DNA from 2 places in the Brevibacillus sp. MER 51 genome. Region 2 is predicted to be linked to the other one. Evidence: predicted binding sites of a transcription regulator. Region 2 holds the regulator's gene; the other holds the start of a gene.
What was found. The regulator LexA, encoded in region 2, represses DNA repair genes until DNA is damaged. The targets are predictions, from matches to a motif close to CGAACATATGTTCG.

Region 1: ruvC (crossover junction endodeoxyribonuclease RuvC) is a predicted target of LexA. The motif match lies at 3,128-3,141, and genes of this name have one in related genera.

What each region holds. Positions count from the first base shown of each region.
Region 1 covers NZ_JAMAUS010000002.1:242,510-254,498, reverse strand. Annotated here, with positions in the region: gene M3630_RS05605 (bifunctional 2',3'-cyclic-nucleotide 2'-phosphodiesterase/3'-nucleotidase) at 1-775, opposite strand, end outside; gene M3630_RS05600 (BofC C-terminal domain-containing protein) at 990-1,562, shown strand; gene M3630_RS05595 (hypothetical protein) at 1,648-2,733, opposite strand; gene M3630_RS05590 (hypothetical protein) at 2,866-3,057, shown strand; gene ruvC (crossover junction endodeoxyribonuclease RuvC) at 3,201-3,701, shown strand; gene ruvA (Holliday junction branch migration protein RuvA) at 3,698-4,315, shown strand; gene ruvB (Holliday junction branch migration DNA helicase RuvB) at 4,320-5,318, shown strand; gene M3630_RS05570 (DUF2905 domain-containing protein) at 5,315-5,533, shown strand; gene M3630_RS05565 (SpoIID/LytB domain-containing protein) at 5,694-7,628, shown strand; gene queA (tRNA preQ1(34) S-adenosylmethionine ribosyltransferase-isomerase QueA) at 7,672-8,700, shown strand; gene tgt (tRNA guanosine(34) transglycosylase Tgt) at 8,818-9,948, shown strand; gene yajC (preprotein translocase subunit YajC) at 9,967-10,287, shown strand; gene M3630_RS05545 (TIGR04086 family membrane protein) at 10,337-10,753, opposite strand; gene corA (magnesium/cobalt transporter CorA) at 10,884-11,861, shown strand; gene M3630_RS05535 (DUF421 domain-containing protein) at 11,930-11,989, shown strand, end outside.
Region 2 covers NZ_JAMAUS010000001.1:760,726-772,714, reverse strand. Annotated here, with positions in the region: gene M3630_RS02955 (YjcZ family sporulation protein) at 208-294, opposite strand; gene M3630_RS02950 (hypothetical protein) at 805-942, opposite strand; gene M3630_RS02945 (TetR/AcrR family transcriptional regulator) at 1,179-1,685, shown strand; gene M3630_RS02940 (SDR family NAD(P)-dependent oxidoreductase) at 1,797-2,762, shown strand; gene M3630_RS02935 (ArsR/SmtB family transcription factor) at 2,936-3,280, shown strand; gene M3630_RS02930 (SRPBCC domain-containing protein) at 3,312-3,827, shown strand; gene M3630_RS02925 (FusB/FusC family EF-G-binding protein) at 3,889-4,527, opposite strand; gene M3630_RS02920 (CD3324 family protein) at 4,685-4,948, opposite strand; gene M3630_RS02915 (GNAT family N-acetyltransferase) at 5,644-6,534, shown strand; partial or broken gene M3630_RS02910 (SOS response-associated peptidase family protein) at 6,619-6,809, shown strand; gene M3630_RS02905 (DUF4269 domain-containing protein) at 7,146-7,721, opposite strand; gene M3630_RS02900 (DUF456 domain-containing protein) at 7,830-8,315, shown strand; gene lexA (transcriptional repressor LexA) at 8,366-8,989, opposite strand; gene yneA (cell division suppressor protein YneA) at 9,152-9,487, shown strand; gene M3630_RS02885 (DUF896 domain-containing protein) at 9,564-9,761, shown strand; gene crcB (fluoride efflux transporter CrcB) at 9,858-10,223, shown strand; gene M3630_RS02875 (HelD family protein) at 10,263-11,989, shown strand, end outside.

The DNA.
Region 1 (11,989 bases), on a different contig from region 2:
GAGGACCACCCTCGATAGGGCCAATTCCGGAGTGAGGAACTGCGATGATGATATCCGCACCTTTTTTCTTCATTTCAGGTACGAATTTGTTGGCAGTTTCCACGATGTCCTTCGCGATTACTTTTCCTTCCAGGTTAGCCTTGTCCCATTGCATAATTTGTGGCGGAACAAAACCGATTACACCTACTTTGAGTTTTACATCTTTGCCGTTCTCATCTTTAAAAGTACGCTCCAGGATTTCGTAAGGAGTGAACATGTTTTTGTCATTGTCAGGGTTTTTGTCCTTGTCGTCTACATAGACGTTGGAGTTTATGTAAGGGAATTTCGCACCTTTCAAGCTGGTGTCCAAGAACTCCAAACCAAAGTTGAACTCGTGGTTACCAATATTGGCAACATCATAGTCCATCAGGTTCATTGCTTTGTAAGCAGGGTGAGTATCTCCAGCTTTCAACGGGTCGATTTTTGCCACGTAGTCGCCCAATGGGTTTCCTTGCAACAAGTCACCGTTGTCGATCAGGATGCTGTTTTTCGCTTCTTCTCTTGCTTTTTTGACCAATGTCGCTGTTTTTGCGAGGCCAAACTCGTCTGTGTTTTTGTCTTGGTAGTAGTCATAGTTAACGATGTTGGTGTGGATATCTGTCGTTTCCAGCAGGCGAAGCTTGAGGACAGAACCTGTTTGCGCGCTTACAGGAGTAAGAGGAAAAGAGAGTGCGCCAACAACCAAAGAAGTGCTGAGGAGAAAAGCGGTCAGCATTTTTTTGTTCGTTTTTTTCATGTTTGAAATGACCTCCATAAGTTTACAATAATGCCAAGCAAAAATAGTTTATCATTAGATTCAAAGGCTGGATAGATGGCGAGATGAAATAGTATATTAATTTTTTGTATTGACAAAAATAAAAAAATATAACGTCAATCCCTCTTTAGTCGCGTATGTCCCTGTTTCTTTGTGGCAATGATAGGAAGAAAAGCCTATGAAGAAGGGGTTCTAAGTGACTGAGAACAAAAAGTGGATGGTATACGCGACGTGGGGTGTAGCTTTAGCTACAGGCGTCGTAGTCGGTATCCTGTTCGTGGGTAATGACGGAAACGATTCAAGTCTTGCGCGCTTACTAAACCATACAGGCAATGCAGATGTAGTTGCGAGTCCGTCGTACGAGTTGGTTTTAGCTCGCCATTATTTGTGCGGGGTGCGAGATGAAGAGCATGTATCCGTTCGTACCAATCAACTGGCAGACGTCATGGGCAATTATAGTGGATGGGAAATTGTACAAGCAGAACCTGTCAAGTTGACCTTAATGAAGCGAGAGCAGGATATTGCGCCAGCGTGCAAAGAGAATGGACATATCGGAATAGCTGCGGACGGCATGCTTACCCTGTTTCATGGTCTGCCTGCTGAACAAGATGTCGTGCAAACTTTTTATCGAATCGATACTGCGAAAATGGAAGCGAGTCTGCCAAAAGAGGAATGGGAGAATCTGAAACGAGGGATTCGCATTCGGAATTTGGCAGAGTATAACAGTGTATTGTCCACCTATGGCGAATACCAATGGAGTGGCCAATGAAAACAGGTGGACCAAAAGAAACCCCTTTCGAGCCTTTCGTGTAACAAACACGGATTGTACTGGAAAGGGATTTTTATTTTCATTGCTATGGATTCAGTTCAACCCCTATGATTTGCCAGCGTTCCCCCGGGACTTCGCGGCGCAAAAGAAACTTCCATGTTCGTCGGAAATTCCCGCCTTCACGGGCGATGTACGCGAGTCGAACAGGAACCTCTATCAAGAGAGGACCACGTTCGTCTGAGGGGATGACAATTTCAGAGGTTCGCACAGACTCGATCGCGGACAGTCCTTTTGGAAGTGTGAAGCCATCTGTTGTCATTCGCATCGCATGAGTGTCATGTTCATGCAAAGCGGTGAGGAAGTAGCCGACCAATTCTTCAGGAGACGCCCCTTTTAGTGTAGTGGCAAGTGCTCCCGAGGCTTTGAGAATCATCATGCTGTGACTAGGATCGGGTTCTGAGCGTCGATGGGTAGAACTGCCAAAAAAGTGGATGCAAAAATGCCCCGGGAATTCATTTCCTTTAATCGCACCAGCACCATGAGGCATTCCGTGCATGGATGCTGCAAAATAAGTACCGTCTACCTCTACCAGAATGGCTCTGCGCTTCCATGACCATTTTCCCTGATAAATGTTTTTCATAATTTGTGTATCCTTGCGCGTCAAGGGTTGAACATCGGCATGGCGACTACCTGCTCTGCGCTGGACATCAAAACGTAGTCCTGTTTCTAAATCAATTACGGTGCCGAACTCCATCCGCTTTAACGTTTTTTTCACCTGCTCCCAAGGAATGGCTTGTGCAAAATGGACTGCTTCTACTGACTTGACCATTTCTTCGATCCGCTGGCGAACATCGTGTGCCAACACATAACGACGAGGCATTTTTTTTTCATAAAGCTGGCCGTCGTGATCATATACATACGTTCGTTTTTTTACGGTCAATGTAGCACGTACCCAGTGCGGGTTATAGGAGGCGACTTCGGTAGCAGAACTCAATATCCGCTTCGTAAATTGTTTTTGATCACGGAAAGACATGGTTGTTTGGAAGGAGGAATCGGGTGACACTGAAACGGTGACCGTGATGTCATTCTTGACTTTGGCAAGCGTAGAGTGCGGCATGGATAGCGCGATTGCGAAAAAGCATATACAAAAAATAAGGACTTTGCTGCGCAAGAACCAACACCTCCACAACTTATCGTTTCAACAATAGGTTTGGCTCATGTGGCGTAAATCTTGGTATCATAACGCCCTTGCGCTTACGCCATACTGATTTCATACGGTGATCGAAGGAGGAGTCTTTAGACCATGTCTACCATGCCTAGAGGTAGCTACAAAGACCAGTTCCATCAGCGTTTGTACGTTCAGTTGAACCAAGGACACAACAAGCTCAATTACCAACAGATCAACAAGATCAAAGAGCACATGCAGAGTGGTGTAGACGAATATGCCCACATGCAGCATGATGTGTCGGATTCACTCGGAATGAACAGACACTAACAGACGCCGTATAACCCGTTCCTTTTATAGGGAGCGGGTTTTTATATATTTTGAACTTGGATACAAAATGGAAATACACGTTCGCTTTTTGGGTGCTTTGTGTTACAGTAGAGAGTAGAATCTTTGCTCACGGAGAGTGGACTATGCGCATTTTAGGAATTGACCCTGGCATTGCGATTGTTGGCTTCGGGGTTGTGGATAAAGAGGGCAGCCAATTGCGTCCCGTCCAATATGGAAGCATTCAGACAGAAGCAGGATTGCCAGTGCCGCTTAGATTAAAACAGATTTTTGAGGCAATGCAGAGCCTTCTGGAAACATATCGTCCCGATGAAATGTCTGTCGAAAAGCTTTTCTTTAATAAAAACGTGACGACGGCATTTACAGTTGGTCAAGCCCGAGGAGTTATTTTGCTTGCGGCAGAGCTGGCTGGTGTGCCGGTCTATGAATACACCCCGATGCAGGTCAAGCAAGCTGTGACTGGATACGGGGGAGCAGAGAAGAAACAAATACAGGAAATGACGAAGCTCCTATTGCGGTTAAAAGAAGTGCCAAAGCCTGACGACGTGGCGGACGCATTGGGCATTGCGATTACGCACGCACAGTTTCGCGCGTTCATTTCCATTTCGGAAGGGGTCAAGAAATGATTGATTTTGTAGAAGGTACACTTAGTTATCTCGATTCGGAATACATAGTTCTCGAAACCGGCGGAATTGGTTATCGACTGTTTTGCCCAAACCCGTACCAGTTCGTTCGGTATGAAGGCAGCAAAACCAAATTGTTTACCCACCATCACGTTCGGGAGGATGCCATCTTGTTGTATGGCTTCGCTACCCGTGACGAACGCGATTTGTTCCGCAAACTGCTTGATGTTAGCGGAATCGGTCCAAAGGGTGGATTAGCTATTCTGGCTGCGGCGACGCCTGAGCAGCTGGTGATGGCGGTTCAACAGGAGAATGTTACCTATTTGACGAAATTTCCGGGGATTGGGAAAAAGACGGCCCAGCGCATTATCCTCGATTTGAAGGATAAATTGGTAGGGTACACACCATCTGCGATTTTGACTGTTGCAGCGGGTGATTTGACAGCAGGCGAACAAGCTGTGTCTGCACTGAACGAAGCACTCGATGCGTTGACTGCACTGGGTTACTCTGATGGTGAACTGCAAAAAATCAGAAACACGCTGTCTGAGAAATCAAAAGAGGGCGATGGTGTAGAAAAGCTCATCAAACAAGGGCTTGCGTTGCTCATGAGGGGGTAGGATTTTGGATTCTCGGATCATCACGACGCATATGAATTGGGAAGAAGATGCGGCGGAGCTGAGCCTCCGTCCTCGTTATTTAAACGAATACATCGGTCAGCAGCATGTGAAGGAAAACTTGAAAATCTTTATTGAAGCGGCCAAGATGCGGAAAGAGTCATTGGATCACGTACTGCTGTACGGTCCGCCTGGACTAGGGAAGACGACTTTGTCGCAAATTATTGCAAATGAGCTGGGTGTGAATATCCGAACGACGTCTGGTCCGGCAATTGAGCGCCCCGGTGATTTAGCCGCGATTTTGACGAATTTGCAAGAAGGCGACGTCCTGTTTATTGACGAGATTCACAGGCTCAACCGAAGTGTCGAGGAAGTTTTGTATCCGGCTATGGAGGATTTTGCGCTGGACATCATTATCGGTAAAGGGCCAAGTGCTCGCAGTGTCCGTTTGGATTTGCCGCCATTTACACTGGTCGGGGCTACGACGCGGGCTGGCATGCTGTCCGCGCCGCTTAGAGATCGCTTTGGGGTCGTTAATCGCCTGGAGTTTTATACAGTCCCGGAACTGACCTTTATCGTTTCACGGGCAGCCGACATCCTGCAGGTCGTCATTCGAGAGGGCGGGGCAGAAGAGATTGCCAGACGTTCACGCGGAACACCCCGGGTGGCAAACCGTTTGCTGAAGCGGGTCCGCGATTTTGCCCAGGTAAAAGGCGAAGGCGTCATTACGACAGAGATTGCCAAGGAAGCGCTGGAAAGATTGCAAGTGGATGCCTGCGGTCTCGATCATATTGACCACAAGCTGTTGCTAGCGATTATTGATCGCTTTGACGGTGGACCGGTTGGACTGGATACGATTGCAGCAACAATCGGAGAAGAGTCACAAACGGTGGAAGATGTTTGCGAGCCATACCTCATGCAGATTGGCTTTATGCAGCGGACGCCGCGGGGGCGGGTTCTTACCCCAAGTGCGTACCAACACTTTGGTCGGGAGATGAAATCGTGAATCCTGTAGCCAAGCTACTCATTATTGGTGGTGCTGCTTTAATCGTAGTCGGTCTTTTGTGGCAGGTAGGTGGCAGATTTTTGCCGCTGGGGCGCTTGCCCGGAGATATCGTGGTAGAAAAGGAAAACGTCAAGTTCTACTTTCCGATCGTGACTTGTATTGTGATTAGCATCGTCCTGTCTCTTGGCATGTATTTATTCCGGCTGTTCAAATAGGGGAAATGTGAAGGCCATCGGAGCTCATCGTTCCGGTGGTTTTTTTGCGTGCGGGCGTTTGGTCCCATTTTACGAAAAAGGCAGGAGATCAGCCTGCGATTGTCGAAAAACAGTGGGAAGACATGCCAATTTTTGTTGTAAATCAGGTGAAGAAAGGACAATGGACGACATGAGAAAGAAATGGATGGGGAAAGTCCTTTCGGTGGGCCTGCTGTCAGTAGTTCTCGTAGGAGGACATGTACCAGCGCAGGCAGCCGGCGACAATATCAGAGTTGCGCTTTTTGTGGATACAGGGCAAGGCTATCGGGGAGTAGTTCCTTCCATTACGCTGACTGCTGAAAATGGAATGGATGTCGTGCTCAATGGACCCGAAGGCAAGACAGATTTACCCGAATTAAAGGGAGATGCAGCTCGTTACCGGGTTGATGAATATCATCTGATCGTTGCCGAAACAGGTGACTGGAATCGCGCACAACAGATTGCACAGCAAATGAGTCAACGAAAATACGAAGGCTCAATCCAGGTGGCTAATCGTAACGGTCAGACCGTCTATCAGGTTGTAAGCGGAACGTATGACACGTATCAAGCTGCTGCAAATCAGGCAAAAACAGTTGCCCAAGCAATCGGGCAGAATCCGCTGGTAAAAGGTCCGCATCGACTCGAAGCGGGTACATTCAAAAGCTTAAAGGAAGCACAAGAATGGCAAGCGTCATTTGAAGCAGCAGGTATTCCTGCTTACCCCGTGATGGTATCCGATGGGGATAAAGTCAAATATGCGGTTTGGATCGGTGACGAGGTTAGCCCTGATGCCGTGAAAGAATTGAAACGAAGAGCAAACGCTGCATTTCCTTCTTTCTCCTATCAGGAGCCAGACAGCCAATCTTATGTTATATTGAAGCAGGATGTATACGGATCACCAGATGAAGTGATTTGGAAGTATGTTTTCTCCCCTCAAGTTAAGCTGACAGTTGAAGCGAATAAAGCAGGCGATGAATCGGTGATTGGCGTTGTGGAACGAGAGCAGCGTACATATCGCGGTGAGATGGAGCTGTCGGAATACAATGGTCACTTGACACTAGTAAATGAGCTTCCAATGGAAGAGTATCTGTATGGTGTCGTTGGCTCTGAAATGGCTCCAGGCTGGCCGTTGGAAGCATTGAAAACGCAGGCCGTCCTTTCGAGAACTCGTGCTGTGTGGCAAGGCAATAAGTATGGAGTTGCCAATGTGTCTGATACGGTTTTCGAACAGGCGTATTATGGCTATACAAAAGAGTCTGATGATGTGCGTGAGGCCGTCGACGAGACTGAAGGCGAAATCATTTACTACCAAGGCAAACCTGCTGAGTCGCTCTTCTATTCCAATGCAGGCGGTATGACAGCGGACGGCACAGAAGTATGGGGCAATCCGGTTCCTTATTTGCGATCTGTCGAGAGTAAAGACACCTATCCACTGGACAATGCAAGCGTATGGTATAAGGTGGCTTTAGCAGATGGCACGCTCGGCTATGTAAGAAATGATCTGGTAACCGAAACGGGCCAAAGCAATTCAGCGGGCCAAAGAATCGCGGTCATTTCGACCGAGAATACCAATTTGCGCTCAGGTCCAAGTACAACGACACAACGTGTGTTGTCTGTACTCCCTACTGGCGCAGAGGTTACGATCCTTTCAGAAGTAAAAGAAGAAAATGCGTATTCGTGGACGCGCGGTCCATTTACCTCTACAGAGATCGCAGCCATGATCAACGCCGCGCATGACAAGAACAAAGCTCCACGCATTTCGGGAAACGTAACGAGCCTGAAAGTGACAGAGCGCGGTCCATCTGGACGTGTGATCGCGATGGAAGCAAACGGGACGCCAATCGTCGTCTCTTCACCGGATGCTTTGCGTTCTGTTTTTCAACAAGGTGGCTCCCCTCTGCGCAGCACGAAGTTTGAAGTAGAAAAAATCAATGGTTCGCAGTTCATCTTCCGTGGTACTGGCTTTGGACACGGACTTGGTGTTTCGCAATACGGAGCACGTGCGATGGCAGAGGAAGGGTATGACTACAAGGATATCTTGCAACACTACTACCAGGATGTGACAATCGAAAAGTAAGTCGTTTGCCACAAGATCTACCGCAAAAAGGAGTAACGATTTCGTGGACGTGCAACAATTTGATTTTGATTTACCGGAGCATTTGATCGCCCAGCACCCGCTAGAAGACCGAACTTCATCGAGATTGCTCGTGTTAGAGAAACAAACAGGCAATATCGTTCATCAGCAATTTACCAATTTAATCGATCATCTCCAAGCAGGGGACGTACTCGTCATGAATGACAGCCGCGTTTTACCTGCCAGATTGATTGGTGAAAAGGCTGAGACTGGTGCGAAAATAGAAATCCTTTTGTTAAAATCACTTGGTGATGATCGCTGGGAGACGCTGGTAAAGCCCGGTAAGCGGATGAAGCAGGGGACAGAAGTGGTTTTTGGTAACGGTCTTTTGCGTTGTGTTTGTGAAGACGTGACAGAGACAGGTGGACGAATCGTGCGCTTTGTGTACGAGGGTATTTTTTACGAGATTCTCGACCAATTAGGCACGATGCCTTTGCCACCGTATATTCACGCGCAACTGGAGGACAGTGAACGTTACCAGACAGTCTATGCGAAGGAGCGCGGTTCAGCAGCAGCTCCCACAGCCGGGCTTCATTTCACGAAGCCGTACTTGGAGCAAATCGCTGCCAAAGGCGTACAGCTGGCTTATGTAACACTGCATGTTGGACTTGGGACTTTTCGCCCTGTATCAGCGGATTCCGTGGAAGAGCATGTTATGCATGCGGAGTACTATCAGATTCCCGAGGAAACAGTAGAGCTGGTGAACCAGGCAAAAGCAGAAGGTAGAAGAGTAATCGCTGTCGGGACGACATCCTGCCGAACATTGGAGACAGTAGGGCGCGCGAATGGAGGAAAGCTGGTGGCAACCTCTGGTTGGACGGATATTTTCATTTATCCGGGTTACACGTTTTCCATCCTGGACGGGCTACTGACAAATTTCCACTTGCCGAAGTCTACGCTCGTTATGCTAGTGAGTGCTTTGGCTGGAAAAGAGAATGTGATGCGTGCTTACAAAACGGCTGTGGAAGAGGAGTATCGTTTCTTCAGTTTTGGCGATGCGATGCTAATTTTATAAAAATGTGAACAACCCACCTGTATAAGTGTATACTTATTAGTCAGGTGGGTTTACTTCACCCAGAAGTTTTTCTATAATAGGTAAGACTTACATACATAGCTTGAGGAGTGCAAAGATTTGGCTGTACGCTACGAGTTAATCAAAACATGCAAGCAAACTGGTGCACGTCTCGGTAAGCTACATACACCTCATGGGACGATTGACACCCCTGTCTTTATGCCTGTCGGTACACAAGCGACAGTAAAGACGATGAGCCCCGAGGAGTTAAAAGCGATTGGTGCGGGCATCATCCTCAGCAATACGTACCATTTGTTTCTTCGTCCAGGGCATGAAATTGTTCGCGAGGCAGGCGGACTGCACGGCTTTATGAATTGGGACCGTGCCATTCTGACTGATTCCGGCGGTTTTCAAGTATTTAGCCTTAGTAACCTCCGCAAGATCACGGAGGAAGGAGTATCCTTCCGTTCCCACCTAAACGGAGAGAAGCTGTTTATTGGTCCTGAAGAGGCTACACAGATTCAAAACGCGTTGGGTGCCGATATTTTCATGGCATTCGATGAGTGTGCTCCTTATCCTGCGGAGTACGATTATGTAAAAAAATCAATGGAGCGAACAACCCGCTGGGCAGAGCGTTGTCTGAAGGCGCATACTCGTCCAAACGAACAAGCGCTGTTTGGTATCGTTCAAGGTGGAATGTTCAACGATTTGCGCGCACAAAGTGCACGAGATCTCGTTTCCATGGATTTCCCAGGATACGCGATCGGCGGTTTGAGCGTGGGAGAACCGTTTCCTTTGATGTACGAAGTGCTGGAGCATACCGTTCCACTGCTTCCAACAAGCAAAGCCCGCTATTTGATGGGGGTTGGTTCACCAGATGCTCTTATCGAAGGAGCGATCCGCGGCATCGACATGTTTGATTGTGTGTTGCCGACAAGAATCGCCCGCAATGGGACATGCATGACAAGCCAGGGAAGACTGGTCATCCGCAATGCAAAATACGCGCGCGACTTTACCCCGCTTGATCCAAATTGCGATTGCTACACCTGCAAAAATTACACACGTGCTTACATCCGACACCTGGTCAAGTCGGAGGAAACCTTTGGCATCCGATTAACTACCTACCATAACCTGCACTTCTTGGTGAAGTTAATGGAGCAGGTGCGTCAGGCTATTGCCGAAGACCGCTTGCAAGATTTCCGCGACCAGTTTTTCGCTCAATATGGATTGGGTGAAGATAGATCTTTTTAATCGAGGGGGATTTTTTTCATGGATGGCTTGACTCAGTTTTTACCGATTATCATCATGTTTGCGATTTTTTACTTCTTGCTGATTCGTCCGCAACAAAAGAAGGCAAAACAACGCAACGCTATGCTTGCTGCTCTGAAAAAAGGCGACAAGATCGTAACAATCGGTGGAGTGCATGGAACGATCCAAGAACTGTCTGATGATACAGTTACGTTGCGTATTGCTCACAACGTAAACGTTACTTTTGATCGTGGAGCGATCAACAATGTAGTTTCTTCCAGCAACGAACCTGCAAAGAGTGAACCAGCGAAGAGCGAAGAGACAAAAGAAGAATCCAAATAATACATGCGAAAAGCAGGTGGGTGATCCACCTGCTTTTTTCTGTCTTGTTTTAGCGGCGAGGCTTGATAATTTTAGGTTTACTGCCTTTATGCTTGTTGTTGGAATTGGCCGAATTCACGCCGAGAATCCCACCTAACGCGGCCACTCCAAAAGCGCCGAACAAGAACAGGAAGGTCCCCCATTGCATTGGTGCGTCAAAGCCGAGGAAGCCGATCAAGAGGATGAAGAGGAAGTATGTGAGTCCGGTAAGTCCGCCGTAGTACCAGCCCTTGCCGCCACAACGACGTCCTGTAACGAATCCCCCGATCAAGAGGGCGATGGCATTGATCACGTACGTAAAATAGGGCAGCGTGCCTTCCCGTATCGAGGTAAAGCTAAGAAGCAGGGTCGCGAGCAACGCTCCAATTAAAACAAGACATGTCGTATACAAGAGACCGGTCAGTACAGAGGTGGATGCACTTCGCACGGTATGTACCCCCTTATTGGAAGTGTTTGTACATCTATATGAGAGGCTTGGCTCACGTATTCATCTTCGCGTTGAACATTGATAGGAATTTTCGTATGATGGATGGGGAACGAGACGGGGGTGAGGAAGATTGATCAAAACGTACTTTTATAACCACTCTGAACAGAAGATGTTTCACGACGTTGATCTGGCAACGAAAGATCAATGGCTGAAATCACCAGAGGATTTGCTCTGGATCGATCTGTATGATGTGGGAAACAATGAACTGCCCTATATTGCCAAGATTTTCGACTTTCACCCGCTGGCAATTGAGGACTGCCTGCACGTCAGTCCACGTGCCAAGGTAGACAAGTACGATGACTACTATTTCTTCGTTTTTCACGCCCTGCGTTACAATGAAGAAAGCGATGACGAGATTACAACGGTAGAACTGAACGTTTTTCTCGGCCCTAACTACATCGTGACGATCCACAAGTCTCCGATGAATACCATCGGTCGGATCGCTGCCATGTGTCACCGCAACATTTCTTACTTGAACAGAGGTCCCGACTATTTGCTGTATGCCATAGTAGACGGGATTACCGATGAATACTTTCCCATTATTGATCGGATTAGTGTGCGGATTGACGAGCTGGAGGACGAGATTTATGAACATCAGATGGAGGAAATTACCGAAGAGTTCCTGGCGCTGAAGCGAACAATTATTTTAATCAGGCGTGTGATTATGCCGCAAAAAAGAATTTTCGCGAACGTCAATGGCCGTTACTCCTTCGATATTTCCGAGGAAAACGTTCCGTTCTACACCGACCTAACAGACCACCTGGAGCGGATTTCGGATTCAACGGAAACCTTCCGTGATCTGGTAAACGGTGCGTTGGATACGTACTACACCATCATTAGCGCCAAAACAACGGAGACGATGCGAGTTCTTACCATCATCTCCACGATCATCCTACCTTTGACATTTATCACCGGACTATTCGGGATGAATACTTTCGCATGGCTTGGAGAAGAAGCAGAACCTTATATGCTGATCGTGGCACTCGTGATTATGCTAGCCATGACGTTTGCCATGCTTCACATTTTCCGCAAGCGAAAGTGGCTGTAATTGGTGCTAATACTTTCCCTGCCCCCTGTTGAACACTACTATCAAATGTTCTTTGGGGGGCAGCGTAAGTGGATAATATTACTATGGTGTTACTTCGCACCCTTTTCTCGTATTTTTTCCTCCTGATT
Region 2 (11,989 bases):
TCTTTTGTTGAAATGGTAAGTGAATGAAATACCACAGAAAAAGTTTTGTCCTAGGACAGGGCGTCCTAATCTGACCTCTCCACCATACTACACACCTTCTACCAAAGCGTAACGTGGGAGGATTGGACAAAAGAAGGGCTCAAAGCTCCATGATGTCATTAGAGGGAGAAAGAGGGCAGCCTAGCCGCCCATCACATTGGACAGATATTAGCAATCATCACAGCTGCAAGCAACAATTGTTAATAAAACGAAAAGAACCAAGACCAAAGCAAAATTGTCGTCAAAGAATCCCATCGATATCACCCCTTTGAAAAGTATGAGGAAGAACCTCAAACTCAAGCTATGCAAATTGAGGAGCTATGTAAGGGCGATACCACAGTAACTAAAAAATTTGGGCATGTTCCAGCCATGTCCAAGCGCTCAAAAAGGGTAAATCAGCAAGGGATATACGACCAAAAAAAGGCTATCCCCTAGCCACATTCATGGCATTTGGGACAACCTTCTTGGACATAGCTATCTCTATCAAAGACTCATCATTTTCAAAAGGCCTTTCATACTTTCTTCTCCCGGCTACATACATTTGTATAAAGTGGACTTACAATGAATCCAAAAAAAGAAAAACATCATACCGATAGTTTATCAGTCGGTAAATGATGTTTGATTAATAATACAAAGTAGAAGTTACGAACCTATTAATATCCATTAGCACCTTTGTCGCCAAGATCGTTTGCAATTGTGTTGGCAGTCGTCGTTTTATACAGGAATTATCATTGTTTCTTTCCAACTTCATTGGAATGGTTGGTGTTAAACGCTATAGGTCGGCCATCCGCAATACCCGTCAGCTTCACATGGTACACGTTGTTCTTTTGCGCTGCTAACACCAGGAAATGAAAGCGCTAGAAATAATGCAGCAGCAATACCAAACAGAGCAAATTTTTTCATAAATCTTCCCCCTCATAAAGTTACCTTCCAAAAAAGTATACGCTTGGGACCAACATATATTCTGAATAAATGGAGTAGATGAAAAGGACACAGTTAATCCCATCTGCAGAGGGGACCTGCCACGTCCATCATCAATCGCGAAGTTTGTTGAGTGAAATAAGTCATTTGAAACCCATCACAAACTGGCGTATAATCAGATATTATTGATGAATCACTAAAAGGGAGGCGATCCTGCAATGACGTCAGTCAATCGTAAAACGGAAATCGTTTCTGCGGCCATTGAGGTTTTTGCTGAAATCGGATATTTCCGGGCAACGACAGCGCAGGTTGCAGAGCGTGCAAAGATTTCCCAGCCGTATATTTTCAAGTTTTTTGCATCGAAGGAAGCGTTGTTACTGGCAGCATTAGAGGCGTCATGGGAACGGATCATTGACTCTTTCCGTCTCGTTGTGGAGTCCGCATCCAAAGAGCAGTTGGAAACAGATTTAATCAAGACATATGAAAAGATTTTGGCATCCCATCAAAATGAAATACTGCTTCAAATGCAGGCTCAGACGATTCAAGAGCCTTTGATTCGTGAGGCAATGCGCGAAGCATTTCGGGAGGTTCGTCAGATTGTCCTAACAGCTTTTCGCAAAGCGGGCATCGCGAATCCGGAAGAGAGAACGCTTATTTTCTTGGCAAGAGGAATGCTGTGTAACATTTCAGCGGCTTTGGACATGCCAGAATTGATGGAGGTGTAGCTGAGAAAAATTGCGAGAATTAGTTATTGACTAATCACTAACTAAAGCGTTATAGTTCAAACTAGTTAGTGATTGATCAATCACAAAATAAAACGAGTGGAGATGATCCGAATGAAAAAAGCGATTGTAGTCGGGGCAACAGGCGGAACGGGAGCGGCAATTTTGGAAGAGCTCATCAATCGAGGGATTGAAACGATTGCTTTTGGGCGATCTCGACAAAAGCTAGAACAAATGGCGTCAGAGCTGGGGAATCCAGTACATTTGTCACTGGCCGTCGGAGATGCATTCCGGTCTCAAGACATCATAGCTGCATCGGAAGGAGCGGATGTACTCTTCCATTGTGCAAACGTCCCTTACCATGAGATGGTGAATAAGCTGATCCCACTTGGCGAAGCGATCATGGAAGCCGCAAACAAGAGAGGTTTGAAGGTTGTAGCAGTAGACGGCATTTATCTATACGGGAAAAAGCAGATGGAACCAGTGACGGAGGAGCATCCAAAGCAACCGCATACGAAGAAAGGAAAAATCAGGTTGGCATTTGAACAGATGCTGTTTAGCAGTCGGTGGGATCATGCGCGAACGATGATTGTCAGATTACCGGATTATTATGGACCCACTGCTAATCAAGCATCGTATTTAGGTTCCACACTTGAGGCTATTGCGGCTGGAAAACCTGGTCTTTTCATTGGGAACATGCATGTTCCTCGCGAGTTTGTTTATTTACCGGATGCGGCGAAGATGATTGTAGAGTTGGCCTGCCGTGAGTTTGCTTATGGACAAAATTGGCACATCCCAGGTGGAGGCATCATTTCCGGTCGAGATATTGTCCGAATCGCCCAAAAAGCAAGTGGCACCGCAAAACCTGTCATTCCACTTGGGAAAATTGGTTTGTCTTTGTTGGGGATGTTCGTCCCGGTGATGAAGGAGGTTGTCGAGATGCTGTACTTAACTGAAAAACCTTTGATCCTTAGCGGAGAAAAATATAAACGGCTGATTGGACCGATCCCAGCGACGAATTTCGAGGAGGGAATAACAGCAACCATCCAGCATTTGCAGAATCGTGCTCCCATCAAATAAATGTTGACCATTTGTGATTGATTAATCACTAACAAAATAACTTGTAAAATCCTTTTAAATATTCCTTTACAGGAATATTCCCTTTGGTGTATATTTTACCTAACAAGACGATCACAATAACGCTGAAGGGGATGAGATGAACGTAGAATCCATCATGTAACGAGGTGAGTGACATGTCAGGGATGAATCCGGGCATGGACATGGCGACGCTGAGTGCTTTGGCTGAACCAAATCGTATGAAAATCGTCGAACTTTTGCGCGAAGGCCCTCTGACTGTAGGGGAAATCGCTGACCAACTGGGGCTTCGCCAGCCCCAAGCCTCGAAGCATTTGAAGGTGCTGAGTGACAACGGTATCGTGGATGTGAAGGCCGAAGCCAATCGCCGATTTTACAAACTCAGGCCCGAGCCCTTCCGAGCGCTGGATTCTTGGGTGAAGTCATTCCAGCGTGTTATGGAAGAGAGATTCGATAATCTGGAAGACTATTTGCGGGAACTGCAAAACAAAGAAAATGATTGAGATCCATTCTAATGAATGAGGAGGAATTACTATGTCAAGAAACGCAATGATTTCAAGGGTAGAGAACGAGCGGGTGCTGGTACTGGAGCGTGTATTCGACGCGCCTAGAGATCTGGTGTTCAAGATGTTTAAGGAGCCTGAGCATCTCAAGCGTTGGTGGGGACCGAAAGGCTGGGAACTCCCGGTTTGTCATGTTGATTTCCGACCAGGCGGTGTTTGGCACTACTGCATGAAGTGCGTCGATAAGAACCAAGGTGATTTTTACGGAATGGAATCTTGGGGCAAAGGCGTTTATAAGGAGATTGTTGAGCCCGAGAAAATTGTCTATACCGATTACTTTTCAGATGCAGAAGGCAACATAAATGATGCCATGCCTTCGACAGAGGTTATGATGGAATTCATCGATTTGGGTGGCAAGACGAAGCTGGTCAACCGTTCTGAGTATGTATCTGCGGAAGCTCTCAAAACTGTTATGGACATGGGCATGCTAGAGGGCATCACCCAAACATGGGATCGTTTGGAAGAAAGTCTCACCGAGATCAAGTAAGGAACATAGGAAAGGCCGCCTGGCATGGAGACCAGACGGCTTTTTCATTTTCGTTGCAGACTTATTTCACCATAAGAGAGATAAAATCGTTCAGCTTATCCAGCGAAATGATATTTTGATTGCACGTCACACTGTCTTGGCAAATGTAGTTTCCTTTTTTCAAATACGTTCCATCCCCAGAACCTTTGGCTTCAAGGACGAACATGCCGATTTCCTCAAAGCGATTACAGAGCGCACAAACGCCTTTTTTGTTTACTATTGTAAACTGTCCATGTATGCCAACCAGTTTTCCTTCGTGGTAAGCAACAATAAATTTCTTTTCTGTAGAGGTGTCTAGCCAGCTCACATAAGAGATTTCGGAAAAATCGATCTCAGCTAAATTCGAGACTTTCAACTTCTTTACTTTCGGAAAGAGCTTCTTAATGGAAGACTCTGTGAGAGCAGGGAAGGGAATCACAAATGGTGAAAGTTGATGCAAAAATTGTTTTCCTTCTGCCTTTTCTTTAATCGAGTCAATCGGTTGTAAAATCTCTTTTTGTTCTTCCGTCATGTTTGGGAACAATTGAAAGATTTCTTCATGGGCGATTTCTTTGCGAGCACGAATCACGTTGACATCTGTACTGGTCGCATAGGCGTTCATGATTGCTTGAACGCGTGATTTAATGAAGTGATATTGATGCGTATGGATAAAAGGTTCCATCTTGCGGTTCCTCCTGTTTCTGTCTTGTTTGGTGGGTTCTTCTTTACTTTAACGTGTTTGCAAGCGAAGAGAAAGGGAGAGGACATTTCCCAAAAAAACTCGCCATAAAAAAGCACTGACAACTTAAATGGAAAAGTCGTCAGTGCTTTATAAACGTCTATTTGGTATACACGATTTTTTTAATCGTCTCGGTAGACAAAAAGTATTCCTCCGCTAACTGAGAAATAGCCGTCCCGGCCCGAAAGCTGCTTTTAATAGCCGTATTCCGCTCATCCAGGAGTTTTCTCCCGCCGGTGCGCGTCCCCCATTTTTGATGGGTCACTTTTGTCTTTGGAATATAGATGGTTTCTCCTTGCACGTACTTTTGAATTTCCGCGAGTAACGATTCAGGAAGGATTAAGTTTGCTTTTACACATTTCATTTCTGCTCGCTCCTTATTTATAGATAGGCAAATAAGGGGCAAAGCCAAGAAATAGGAAATGAGATACGCAAATGAAGGCGATGATTCGTTTAAACGGAAGACCACCTCATGCAAAGTATCGCCTTACTATTTCTAGGCTTTGCATGAGCCGCTGCGGTATGTGGCAAATTGAGTGCATTCGCCATTCGTACACCCCCCTCGAGGTCCATTTTAAAAACGGTGTCCCCCTTTTTTGAAAGGGGCTATTTGAATTATATAAGAAAATGGCCTGTTTGTGTAACGATACTTACAAAAATGTAAGGAGATATGGAATGCTTATTTACAATCTTTTGAAAGTCACATATAGTGGTGGTATCTAATGTGAAAAGAGGTTTTGATTGAGTATGATGAAACTGATAATCGCTAAGTAAAATTCGAATGAATTTTATATGGGAAAAGGTCAAATGAAGGGCGCCCCTTTGTTTCTTTTTTATACCTTTTTCAAAAGCGATTAGAAGGCATTGTATCTCATTTAAACAAATTTCACGTTTGAGTACGGTATCTATTCTGTTCGGGGTAGGTATCTTCATCACAACGATTAATTTGACCATGAGAAGAGAATTCTTCTTGTGGTCTTTTTTATTTGGAAAGAAGGGATTGCTGAAGAGGAATGAATGATGACAAACAGCACAAACAATGGAATGGGAGGTTTTTACATGGGTGAATATCGATTGATTAGCGACTACAAGCATATCGAAACATACAAGGAAAGCTTTAATAACCTTGCCAAGCAGATCTTTCAGCTCGATTTTAAAGAATGGGATAACAAGGGTTTTTGGAACGACAACTATGTTTGCTATTCCTATTTGGATGGGGAACAGGTTATTGCGAACGCTTCTGCCAGTAAGATGATCGTGACATGCAATGGGAAAGAGTATAAAGCACTTCAGATCGGAACGGTCATGACGCATCCTGCCTATCGCAACCAAGGCTTGGCAGCGAAATTGATGAATCATATTCTTGAAACATGGGAGAAGGAATACGATTTTATATATTTGTATGCCAATGATACCGTGCTCGATTTTTATCCGAAGTTCGGGTTTGAGAGAGTACTGGAAAGTAGTTTTCGTTTATTGGCATCCGATTTGAAAAAGCAAGTGGGACAAAAATTGGCCTTACGTAAGCTGGATGTCGATAATGAGGCTGATTTTACTATTATGAAGGAATTTGCTGCTAAAAGAATCCCCGTTTCATCGAGACTAGGCGTGAAGGATAGCGAGCATCTGTTGATGTTTTACTTTTTGCTTGTTTTTCGGGATGCGATCTATTATCTCGAAGAGGAGGATGTGATTGTCTTATTTGAACGAGAAGACGACCAACTGCATGTATTTGATCTTGTAAGCAAAGAACCAGTTGATATAGAAGCGGTCATCTCTCATTTGGTAACGGCTGAGACTTCAAACATTCAATTTCACTTCATGCCGGATAGTGAGAATAAAAAGATCCAATCTGCATGGATGACAACGACCGATGATGTCTTATTTGTTCGACCCTCGTTAAAAATAGAGGCAGAACATTTTCGTTTTCCGCTTACTTCACACGCATAGAAGGTTTGAAATGACGCGTCAGGTGAAACAGTAAAATAGAAGAGAAAAGCAGGCGTCCAGTATGGAAGGATCTGAGGGAAAAGCATGTGCGGTCGTTTTACTCTCGTAACGAACTTGGAAAAATGGGAGCAAAGCCACGGTACAATATTGCACCGGGTCAGTTCATTCCAGCGATTATTTCTGACCGTGGCAAGCGACGTATGGGTTAGTTGAGATGGGGGTTAGTGCCGTCGTGGGCTGCCGATGAGAAGAGCAGCTACAAAATGATCAATGCATTCGCGCTGAACCATACCACAAGTAAGGGCAAGTTTTTTTGCGGAATACCTTGTAGGGCGTGGATTTGTATATATGTGTGTAGGTTCCGGGCTATGGTAACACCTGAAAAGGTCCATAGGGCTATCGTATTTTGAGTGGAACATCCTGTTCACATCCCAAGGAAGGAAGAGGCTTCGTGAACGAAGGAGGCTCCCCGAGGCTGGGCAAGAAAAGTGTCTGAAGTGTCGATGCTGGCAGTGAATGCGCCTCTGACGGTACTTTCGCTTAGCAGAAAGAGAAGATGCTCTAGATCACAATCGTGAAGGGGCACTTATGGTCGGCTCTTTGATTGAAGATTAATCCTTTCGTAGGAGATGAACTCTTTCACGTAATTCCTGTTCGGTTAACGATTCCAATTGCAACAAGGCCTCAAATGGATCACTACCTGGAATATGAAAGTATCGAGCAAATGCAGGCTCGGTTTTGATGCCGCTTTGCTTCAGAGCTCTGATGTGTTGGTATGCATCCATGCCCCCTATTTCTAGCAATCGTGCTTCGATGTCCATATGACGATAGGCATTTTGCTTTTCGACAGCTAACGGTTGAGCAAACAATTCAAACCAAAAGTCAGCTGTGAAAAAAGAGATAACGCACGTGGGGATACTTTTTATATCTAGTTGAGTCACTTCAAATCCAGGCAAACAGCCAAACGCTTTACGAACAACCTGCTCAAACTGATGCAAATCATGACTCTCGCAAATAATATCCAGATCACTTCCTACAACGTCAATGTTCAATGGGATGGTTCCGGCAAGCACTGGACGGTAATCGGATAGTACTTCCATGAGGTGCGTCTGTTGAATTGCTTCCAACGCCGCTTTTTGGCGTATTGTTCCTCTGCCCAGGTAAGAGAGATCATGCCAATTTCTCATGAGACAACCTCCATGTCTACTTTCTTTTAAAATAGTTTAGACAAAAGTGAATAAGTACGCAACGAAATCGGTAATCACTCGTATACCTAAATGAAGGGAGTGTAGTGGATGGAAATATTTTTGTGGGTCGTAGTTGTGTTGTTGTTCTTGCTTAGCATCGCAGGAATTTTCTTACCCGTTTTACCTGATACGATCTTGCTGTGGGCGGGCTTTTTACTCTATCACTTTTTTATTGCAGATCCGGGAGCGGGATTGCCGGCATCCTTTTGGTGGGGAATGGTCGTTCTAAGCATTCTACTTTACGGTGCTGACTTGCTGACGAACATGTACTTCGTGAAAAAGTATGGGGGGTCAAAGTGGTCGTCCATTGCCGCTGCGGTCGGAATTATCCTCGGGATTTTCGTGTTTCCACCGTTTGGTATGCTGATCTTGCCGTTTGTATTCGTCGTTCTCGTAGAGTTAATGGTGCAGAAGCAATCGATGGAGCGAGCAGTGAAAGCAGGGGTAGGTTCACTGATCGGATTTTTGGGTAGTGCGGTCGTAAAAGTCATCTTGCAAGTTACGATGATCATCTGGTTTTTTATCGCCAGATAACATATAGAAAACGAAAAGGACAGCCGAGGCTGTCCTTTTTTACGTGGAAACTAGTGAATGAGGCGATAGACACCGATGACTTTACCGAGAATGGTGACATGCTCCAGAATGATCGGTTCCATTGTGGCATTCTCCGGTTGGAGTCGGAAGTGGTTCTTTTCTTTGAAAAATCTTTTGACGGTCGCTTCGTCTTCTTCTGTCATGGCTACGACAATGTCACCATTGTTCGCTACGTGTTGTTGGCGAACAATGACGTAATCTCCGTCGAGAATTCCGGCATCAATCATACTGTTCCCGGAGACACGCAGCATGTAGACCTTGTCTGAAGTCACGATATTGTCTGGAAGCGGGAAGTATTCTTCCACATCCTCAATGGCTGTAATCGGTTGTCCAGCAGTTACTTTTCCGATTACGGGCACACGGACGACAGAGTCTTCGAAATTGTCTTGAAAACGATCTTCATCTGATAGCAATTCGATGGCGCGAGGTTTGGTAGGGTCTCGACGGATGAGGCCTTTTTTCTCTAAACGTGCCAAATGACCATGTACCGTTGAGCTGGAAGCGAGTCCGACAGCCTCTCCAATTTCACGTACAGAAGGCGGATATCCTTTATCACGAACTTCCTTTCGTATGAACTCGATGATGGCTTGTTGTCTACTCGATAATTTTGACATAGAAAGACACCCCTGATTTCTCGAACATATTTTCCTATATTATACCATGGGAGCTTGCGTTCGACAAACATAAGTTCGATTCATTGTTGACATGAACGTATGTTCTCATTTATTATGAGTTTACAAGAGGACAGAACGTATGTTTGTAAGGGGGCCATTATCATGAATTCATCGACTGTACGTAATCGTTTCGAGAAAAAAGAAGAACGTCGTGTTCGTTTTGGTATCACGAGAGGTCAAGCTCTCTTGTTTCTTATTACATTTATTCTCTTTTTTTACTTGTTGACCGAACTAGTGTTTGCTTCTTCGCCAATGGAGGAGCCACAAGGCATTGAGGTAACCGTACAATCCGGAGATAGCCTATGGTCGTTAGCCGTTCGCTACTCAGATCAGCATACAGATGTTCGTGACTATATCATAGAAATCAAGGAAGCGAACGGTTTGGATAGCAACAGGATTTACCCGGGTCAGACTCTGATCATGCCTGATATGCCGTAAGTGTTCGGCTGTCTTGCGGGATCATTCGAATGTGGTATAATGAAGCGGCACTACTACAGAGTGGGAGGAACCAGCAGTGGTATCTGACGCAGAAATTAAACGCATTAATGAATTGGTCAAAAAATCTCGCGAAGAAGGTTTGACTGAAGAAGAAAAGCTCGAACAAAAAGCATTGCGCCAAAAGTACATTGACGCCGTTAAGCTTTCATTGAGAGCAAATTTGGATTCCATCCGTTATGTGGAAGACCTTGAAGAAAATAAGCCAAAACAGTAAGATAACAATTACTGATACGACAGACATCCTCGCTTGACGCTAGGGTGTCTTTTTCTGTGACATACATAACGCTTTGATAGCCAGGGAGGGAAAGCGATGGCGTGGATAGCTGTAGCGGTTGGAGGAGCAGTTGGCTCTCTTTTGCGCTACCTATTGTCTTTGCTTGCGAATCAGCCAGGATGGCCATGGGGAACCTGGATCGCCAATGTTTGTGGATCGTTGATCATCGGCATCTTGTTCGTGCTGGGGAAAGAACGTGGCATATTATCTCCAACACTCTACCTCTTATTTGCAACGGGGGTCATGGGAGGATTTACGACTTTCTCTAGCTTTTCCTTGGAAGTGGTCACTTTTTGGGGAGAAGGCCACCTGTTGCGTGGCACTTTGTACGCTCTTCTCAGTTTGGGAGTCGGGCTACTTTCTTGTGCGTTTGGAATATGGCTGGGTAGGCAATGGTCCTGATACGTTCAATGGACACGATACATGTGAGGAGGAATGAAGGTGAGTACACAGCATCGTGATTATGAATGGGAACAAAAAAAGCTGGATGAAACGATTTCGGCGATTGACGAAGAAATGGAACAGCTTCGCAATGATATTCGCGAGGCGACAGATGACTATGTGAAACAGGTCGTTAACTATAAAAAGGCAAAGGATTTGCGTTACCTGGAAGATCAGGGGCGAGAGAAGCCTTATTTCGGCAGAGTGGACTTCCTGAAAGATGAGATCTACGAGCTGGATCAGGTCTACATAGGAAAACGGGGAATTGTACGCAGCGATACGTTTGACTCTGTCGTCGTGGATTGGCGTGCGCCTATCGCCAGTCTTTACTATTCCGGTGAGAGCAAAGACGCGTTTTATCGAATGGGACGAGAGATCGTACGTGGTGAAGTTCGCTTAAAGCGTAATTTTGCGATTGAAGACGGTAAGATCGTCGGCATCTATGATGGAGCGGTAAAAGAAACGATTAACCGCGAAATGGGGCATCCAGACGAGTTTTTGCAAGAGGGCTTCATTGATGAATTTTTGGCAGCCAATCTGAATCATGCGAACGATAGCAGGCTAAAAGACATCGTCGCTACGATTCAATCCGAGCAAAATGATATTATCCGGGCGGAAAAAGAACGGCCCATCGTTGTGCAAGGAGTAGCGGGGAGCGGAAAAACGACCATTGCGCTGCACCGACTCTCCTATTTGATATATAACTACCAGGATTCCATGATGTCCAAAAAATTCATGGTGTTCGCACCAAACCGGATGTTTCTTACCTATATATCCGAGGTTTTGCCTGAGCTGGGAGTCGATGACGTTCACCAGTCTACCTTTGTGGATTGGGCAGCGCGTCTCGTGAAACCTCTGCTGCCAAAAGGATGGAGAATCGTGAGTCCGGATAAGCCTCTGCAATTGTTCTTTGAAGAGGGGCAGGATGAGCGCCAGCAAGAAATAACGCGAAACAGGCTTCGCTTCAAAGGATCGCTCGCTTGTCGGGAGGCGCTGGAGCAATATATCCGGCATATCGTCGAAACGAGAATTCCTTTTAAGAAACTCAGCTTTTTATACAATAAAACGAAACAAGTCTTTTCCATTCCGGGTGATTTTATTCGCCAATGCTTCTTGGAGCAATTCGCCAATATGCCGTATCATCGACGGGTAGAAGCTCTTCGTAAGCATTTGAAACAAGAAATGAACAAGCAATTATTTGCCCATTTGCGAGAACGAAAAGTCGATTTGGACAAAGAAGGCTTGTACAAATTCGAGAAAATGCTGGAGCAAATCCTGGATACGTACCTGACTTCATTTCCAAGACTGGAAATTTTCGCAGCTTATCGCGAATTGATTGCTGACGAGGAATTGCTGCGCAAGCTCGTACCTGCTGATATTTCAGACGAAGTGGTGCGTGATGTGACGCAGTCTAGTGCTGCGCTGTTTGCAGAGGAGAGATTGGAGCCGGAAGATATCGCTCCATTGCTATACTTGCAGCATATTGTTGAAGGAATGAATAAAGCGGAGCATTTTGATCATACGGTCGTGGATGAAGCACAAGACTTGAGTGCGTTAGAAATAGCCGTCATTGCATTGGCAACCAAGCGAAACTCGCTCACAATCGTGGGAGATATTGCGCAAGGCATTCATAGCTACCGGGGGATTCTTACCTGGGAAGAGTTGACGAAGGGGATTTTTGCCCAGCTGTTTCCTTCTTATTATACGTTGTCGCAAAGTTATCGTTC